DNA from 2 places in the Streptomyces sp. NPDC000229 genome. Region 1 is predicted to be linked to the other one. Evidence: riboswitches for the same ligand, from Rfam matches in the RefSeq annotation. Region 1 holds a riboswitch; the other holds the start of a gene.

What was found. Region 1 has a riboswitch for ZMP and ZTP ahead of ABT360_RS05940 (bifunctional 5,10-methylenetetrahydrofolate dehydrogenase/5,10-methenyltetrahydrofolate cyclohydrolase). Riboswitches for the same ligand answer to the same signal wherever they lie in the genome.
Region 2: another riboswitch for ZMP and ZTP. It lies ahead of glyA (serine hydroxymethyltransferase); the one in region 1 lies ahead of ABT360_RS05940 (bifunctional 5,10-methylenetetrahydrofolate dehydrogenase/5,10-methenyltetrahydrofolate cyclohydrolase).

Annotation. Positions count from the first base shown of each region.
Region 1 covers NZ_JBEPEL010000006.1:122,387-125,779, reverse strand. The annotation lists gene ABT360_RS05945 (SWF or SNF family helicase) at 1-151, shown strand, start outside; gene ABT360_RS05940 (bifunctional 5,10-methylenetetrahydrofolate dehydrogenase/5,10-methenyltetrahydrofolate cyclohydrolase) at 433-1,290, opposite strand; ZMP/ZTP riboswitch at 1,314-1,402, opposite strand; gene ABT360_RS05935 (GAF domain-containing protein) at 1,522-2,811, shown strand; gene exaC (acetaldehyde dehydrogenase ExaC) at 2,861-3,393, shown strand, end outside.
Region 2 covers NZ_JBEPEL010000002.1:200,735-204,127, reverse strand. The annotation lists gene glyA (serine hydroxymethyltransferase) at 257-1,534, opposite strand; ZMP/ZTP riboswitch at 1,571-1,662, opposite strand; gene rocD (ornithine--oxo-acid transaminase) at 1,771-2,973, shown strand; gene pdxR (MocR-like pyridoxine biosynthesis transcription factor PdxR) at 3,136-3,393, opposite strand, start outside.

The sequences.
Region 1 (3,393 bases):
GACGGTGGCCGGGGCCGACGTACAGCTCCGGTTGGACCGTGACGGCCGCTGGTGGCCGTACCGCAAGGAGTCCGGCCGCTGGACCCCCGCGGGCCCGCCCGACCCCGACCCGGCCGCCGCCCTGGCCGGTGCCCTGGCGGACGACGCCTGACGCCGGGGCGCGCCACCGCGCCCTGCCCGGCACGGGGCCCGGGGCGGGTACCGGCCCCGCCGCCGGGAGGCCACGGCGGTGCCGCCCCCCGGCCGCCGAGCCGCAGTGGTGCTGCCCGGCGGCGGGGGCCATGGGGTGCAGCCTCCGCCGCAGGGCCAAGCGATGCTGCCCGGCGGCGGGGGCCATGGGGTGCAGCCCGTCCCCCGGAACCCTGCCGTGCAGCCCACACCCCGGGGCCGTCCCGTACGGCCCGGTCCGCCCCTGAGCTGCACGGCGCAGCGTTACGCGAGTTGCCGCTCCGCCGCGTCCACCGTCTGGGCGAGCAGCACGGCGATGGTCATGGGGCCGACACCGCCCGGCACCGGGGTGATCAGGCTCGCGCGGGCGGCGGCGGTCTCGAAGTCGACGTCGCCGACGTTGCCGGGGTTGTAGCCCGCGTCGATGACGACGGCGCCGGGCTTGATGTCCTCGCCCTTGATGAAGCGCGGCCGCCCGACGGCGGCGACCAGGATGTCGGCCTCCCGTACGGCCGCCGAGAGGTCGGCGGTGTACGAGTGGCAGTACGTCACCGTCGCGTTCCGCGCGAGCAGCAGCATCCCGGCGGGCTTGCCGAGGATGGCGCTGCGTCCCACGACGACGGCCCGCTTGCCGGCCGGGTCGACGTCGTACGCGTCGAGCAGCCGCATGATGCCGCCGGGTGTACAGGAGACGAACCCCGGCAGGCCGAAGCTCATCGTCGCGAAGGAGCTGAAGGTCACGCCGTCGACGTCCTTCTCGGGGGCGATCGCCTCGAAGGCGGCTCGCTCGTCGATCCCGGGGCCGACCGGGTGCTGGAGCAGGATGCCGTGCACCTCGGGGTCGCTCGACAGGCTGTCGAGGGCGGCGACCAGTTCGGCGGTGGTGGTCGTGGCGGGCAGCTCGATGTGGCGGGAGCGGATACCGGCCTGCTCGCAGCGGGCTCGCTTCATCCTCACGTACGTCACGGAGGCCGGGTCCTCCCCGACCAGGACGGTGGCGAGGCAGGGCTGTGTGCCGGTGCGGCGGGCGAGGTCGGCGGCGCGGGCCGCGGTCTTCTCGACCAGGCGGCGGGCGAAGCCGCTGCCATCCATGAGGCGGGCGGTGTCAGGGGTGGTGGACATGGCGGTCTCCCGAGCGGTCGTCAGTGGATCGCCCAGGCGCGCGGCAGTGACGTCGGTCCGCCGGGCCGCTCCCCGGTGGTACCCCACCCAAGCGCCAGTCACGGCCCGCCGCCCACTCTACGGGACGGTTCCGGCCGCTTCCCAGGGGTCTGTTCCGGCGACCCGCTTGTGGGGGCCGGTCTGCGCGGCGACGATGACACGGGCGCGACTGCTCCGATCGGGGAGGGCGATGTGAACGACCCCTGGGTGGCCTTGGAGCGGGGCGCGGATCCCATGGAGCGGGCGAGGGCGCTGCGCCGCGCGCACGAGGCGTTCACCGCGGGCGCCTCGCCGGGGGAGCCCGTGCGCTCGGTGGTGGCCGATTCGTGGCGGCGCTCGGCACGGGCCCGGGTGTGCCCGGACGGAGCCGCCCACGTGGAGCTCGAAGAGGACGAACTGGCGGCGTACCGGCACGGACATCCGCTGGCGGCCGCGATGCCGGTGATCCGGGAGCTGATGGGCGCGTACGCGCAGGACGGGGAGCACTTGGTCGCCGTCTGCGACGCGTACGGGCGGTTGCTGTGGGTCGAGGGACACCCGGGAACGCTGCGCCGTGCGGCCCGGATGAACTTCGTGGCGGGCGCGCGGTGGGCCGAGTCGGCGGCCGGGACGAACGCCCCCGGTACGGCGATCGCCGTCGACCGGCCGGTCCAGGTCTTCGCCGCGGAGCACTTCCTGCGGCCGGTGCAGGGTTGGACGTGCGCGGCCGCACCGGTGCATGATCCGCGTTCCGGGCGGCTGCTGGGCGCGGTGGACATCACGGGCGGGGACCGGCTGGCGCATCCGCACAGCCTGGCGTTCGTGCAGGCGGTGGCGCGGGCGGCGGAGTCGCACCTGGCGCTGCTGGATCCGCTGGCGGCGGCGGGTGACCGATTGCGGCTGTCCGCGCTCGGCCGGGACGAGGCGGTGCTGGTGGGGGGCGGTCGGCGGACGGTCCTGAGCCGTCGGCACAGCGAGATCCTGGTGGTGCTCACCCACCGTCCGCAGGGTATGGGCGGTGCGGAGCTGCTGACGGCTCTGTACGAGGACGAGTCGGTCGCCCCCGTCACTCTGCGTGCCGAACTGTCCCGCCTGCGCGCGGTGTTGCCGCCCGGCGTGTTGCGCTCGCGTCCGTACCGGCTGGTGCCTCCGGTCGACGCGGACTTCGAGGCCGTGGGGCGCAGGCTCGCCTCAGGGGCGGTTGCCGCGGCGCTGGGCGGGTACGCCGGGCCGCTGCTGCCCGGCTCGTGCGCACCGGCGGTGACGCGGCTGCGCGGGCGGCTGGCCGAGGAGCTGCGCGCGGCGCTGATCGCGCGGGGTGACCCGGCGCTGCTCGCCGACTGGGCGCACAGCCCGTGGGGCGAGGACGACCTGGAGGTGTGGCGGGCGTTGGCAGCCGCCTTGCCACCGGGTCGGGCCGCCCCTGTACAGGCGCGTCTGCGGGCCTTGGACGAAGAACTGTCCGCGGTGGTCGCAACGGGTTCGCAACGTCCGCGTCCCTAGCCTCACCGCGAGCGCCGGACGACGGCGCGGTCCCAGGGAGGCCACGCAGATGACCCGTTACGCAGCGCCCGGCAGCGAGGGTGCGATCGTCTCGTACGAGTCCCGCTACGACCACTGGATCGGCGGGGCGTACGCACCGCCCGCGCGCGGCCAGTACTTCGAGAACCCGAGCCCGGTCAACGGCCGCCCCTTCACCGAGATCGCCCGCGGAACGGCCGAGGACGTCGAACGGGCCCTGGACGCGGCGCATGCGGCGGCACCGGCCTGGGGCAGGACCGCACCGGCCGAACGGGCGGGCGTCCTGCTGCGGATCGCCGACCGGATGGAGGCGAACCTGGAGCGGCTGGCCGTCGCGGAGAGCTGGGAGAACGGCAAGCCGGTCCGCGAGACGCTCGCCGCCGACCTTCCGCTGGCCGTCGACCACTTCCGCTACTTCGCAGGTGCGCTGCGCGCCCAGGAAGGTTCGCTGAGCGAACTCGACGAGGACACCGTCGCGTACCACTTCCACGAGCCGCTCGGCGTCGTGGCGCAGATCATCCCCTGGAACTTCCCGCTGCTGATGGCGGTCTGGAAGCTGGCACC
Region 2 (3,393 bases), on a different contig from region 1:
GGGCGCTCCGGGTCCCGGGGCGGGCGAGGCCCGGAGCGGTACGGCCGGAGGCGAGGCCCGGAGGGCGGCCAGGGGCGGGGCCACGTACGCAGGGCCGGGGCGGGACCGGACCGGTCAGGGCGGGCCAGGGGCCCGGGCTGCGTACGGCAGGGCCCGGGGGCGCCCGGGGGTCGGCCGGGCAGGGGCCGGGGGCGCCCCGGCGCGGGCCGGGGTCGCCCCCGGGCGGCCCCGGCAGCCGGTCGGCCGGGCAGGGGAGTCAGGCCGGGATGCCGGGGGCCGGGTGGGCGGACATCAGGTCGGCGACCTCGGCGCGGATCACCGCCAGGGCGGCCTCGTCTCCGGTGCGGGCGGCGGTGACGCCCCGGTCGATCCAGTCGGCGACGGCGGCCATGGCCTGCGTACCGAGGCCACGGGAGGTGAGGGACGGGGTGCCGATGCGGATGCCGGAGGGGTCGAACGGCTTGCGGGGGTCGTAGGGGACGGTGTTGTGGTTCACGACGATCCCCGCCCGGTCCAGGGCCTTCGCGGCGACCTTGCCCGGGACGTCCTTGGGCGTGAGGTCCATCAGGATCAGGTGGTTGTCCGTACCGCCGGAGACCAGGTCGAAGCCACGGGCGAGGAGCTCCTCGGCGAGGGCCTTGGCGTTGGCGACGACCTGGTGCGCGTAGTCCCGGAAGGACGGCTGGGCGGCCTCGTGGAGGGCGACCGCGATGGCGGCGGTGGTCTGGTTGTGGGGGCCGCCCTGGAGACCCGGGAAGACCGCCTTGTCGATGGCCTTGGCGTGCTGCTCGCGGCACATGAGCATCGCACCGCGCGGACCTCGCAGGGTCTTGTGCGTGGTTGTGGAGATCACGTCCGCGTGCGGCACCGGCGACGGGTGGGCGCCGCCCGCGATCAGGCCGGCGATGTGGGCCACGTCGGCGACCAGGACGGCGCCCGCCTCACGGGCGATCTCCGCGAAGGCGGCGAAGTCGATGGTCCGGGGCAGCGCGGTGCCGCCGCAGAAGATGACCCTGGGCCGCTCCTTCAGGGCGAGCTCGCGCACCTCGTCGAAGTCGATGAGCCCGGTGTCGTGGCGTACGCCGTACTGGACGCCGCGGAACCAGGTGCCGGTCGCCGAGACGCCCCAGCCGTGGGTGAGGTGACCGCCCATCGGAAGGGCCATGCCCATCACGGTGTCGCCGGGCTGGGCGAAGGCGAGGTAGACGGCGAGGTTGGCCGGGGAGCCGGAGTAGGGCTGGACGTTGGCGTGGTCGACACCGAAGAGGGACTTGGCCCGGCCGATGGCGAGCAGCTCGACCTGGTCGATGTTCTGCTGGCCCTCGTAGTAGCGCCGGCCCGCGTAGCCCTCGCTGTACTTGTTCTGCAGGACGGTGCCCGAGGCCTCCAGAACGGCCTGCGACACGTAGTTCTCGCTGGGGATCAGCCGCAGGGTGTCGGCCTGGAGCCGCTCCTCCGCGCCGACGAGCGCGGCGAGTTCGGGGTCGGAGGCGGCGAGGGCGGGGTGGTGGGAGGGAAGGGGAAGGCTGGTCATGGCGTCCTCCAGAGGGCCGGCAGCACGGACGAGGTCTCCGGGTGCCCAGGCGGGCGGCACCCTCGTGTGGTCTGCCGCGCACGGCTCCCCCGGGGTCGCTTCCCCGTACGCCAGTCGCCGCGCGTACCGCCCACCCTAGCCGCCACACCCGCAGCGAGGTTTCTTCGTCCGCATGGCGAGCGACGATAGAAAGGGGCGCCACCACCGCCCCACGCCGCAGGACGAACGGAGACCCCGTGTCGAGAACACAAGAGGCGATCGCTTCCGCGGAGGCGCACAGCGCGCACAACTACCACCCGTTGCCCGTCGTCGTCTCGTCGGCGGACGGTGCCTGGATGACCGATGTCGAGGGGCGCCGCTATCTCGACATGCTCGCCGGCTACTCGGCGCTCAACTTCGGCCACGGCAACCGGCGGCTGATCGACGCGGCGAAGGCGCAGTTGGAGCGGGTGACGCTGACGTCGCGGGCGTTCCACCACGACCGGTTCGCGGACTTCTGCGCGCAGCTGGCCGAGTTCTGCGGCATGGAGATGGTGCTGCCGATGAACACCGGGGCGGAGGCGGTGGAGACCGCCGTGAAGACCGCCCGCAAGTGGGGGTACCGCGTCAAGGGCGTGCCGGACGGCATGGCGAAGATCATCGTGGCGGCGGACAACTTCCACGGCCGGACGACCACGATCGTCAGTTTCTCCACCGACCCCGAGGCGCGGGCGGACTACGGCCCGTACACACCGGGGTTCGAGATCGTTCCGTACGGGGACCTGGCGGCGCTGGACCTCGCCATGACGGACAACACCGTGGCCGTGCTGCTGGAGCCGATCCAGGGCGAGGCGGGGGTGCTGGTGCCTCCGGCCGGGTACCTGGCAGCGGTCCGGGAGCTGACCCGTCAGCGGGACGTGCTGTTCATCGCGGACGAGATCCAGTCGGGCCTGGGCCGCACGGGCCGCACGTTCGCCTGCGAACACGAGGGCGTCGTCCCGGACATGTACGTGCTGGGCAAGGCGCTGGGCGGCGGCGTGGTGCCGGTGTCGGCGGTCGTGTCGAGCGCGGCGGTGCTGGGCGTCCACCGGCCGGGCGAGCACGGGTCGACGTTCGGCGGCAACCCGCTGGCGTGCGCGGTGGCCCTGGAGGTGCTGGCGATGCTGCGCACCGGCGAGTACCAGCAGCGGGCGGCCGAGCTGGGCGACCACCTCCACCACGAGCTGGGGCTGATGGTCGGCGGTGGCGCCGTGGAGGCGGTGCGCGGCCGCGGCCTGTGGGCGGGCGTGGACGTCGTGCCGAGCCTGGGCACGGGCCGGGAGATCTCGGAGAAGCTGATGGACCGCGGGGTCCTGGTCAAGGACACCCACGGCTCGACGATCCGCATCGCCCCGCCCCTGGTGATCAGCAAGGAGGACCTGGACTGGGGCCTGGAACAGCTGCGCCAGGTGCTGCGGTGAGGACCCGGTCCCGGTGACCGGCCGGGCGGCCCCGGCAGGGGGTGCAAGGCCGGCGGGTGGCCCGGCGTGCGCCCCGGCCGGGGGCACCCGGCGCGGTGAAACGGGCGGGCGCGGTGGCCGCCGCCGGGGCCTGCGCCCCGCCCCGCCCCGCCCCCGCCCCCGTCAGGGAAGCGCGCGGCAGAGGGCGTCCAGGGCGCCCGACCAGGCGCTGTCCGTGGGGGTGGCGTAGCCGACCACCAGGGCGTCGCGGCCGGGCGGCACGTCCGGGTGGCGGAAGCCGTCCAGCCCCTGGACGGCCAGGCCCTGCCAGGACGCCGCCTGGACGACGGACCGTTCGGTGCCGGGCGGGAGCTCCAGGACGGCGTGGAGCCCGGCCGCGATGCCGCTCACGTGGATGTCGGGCGCCCGTTCGGCGAGTGC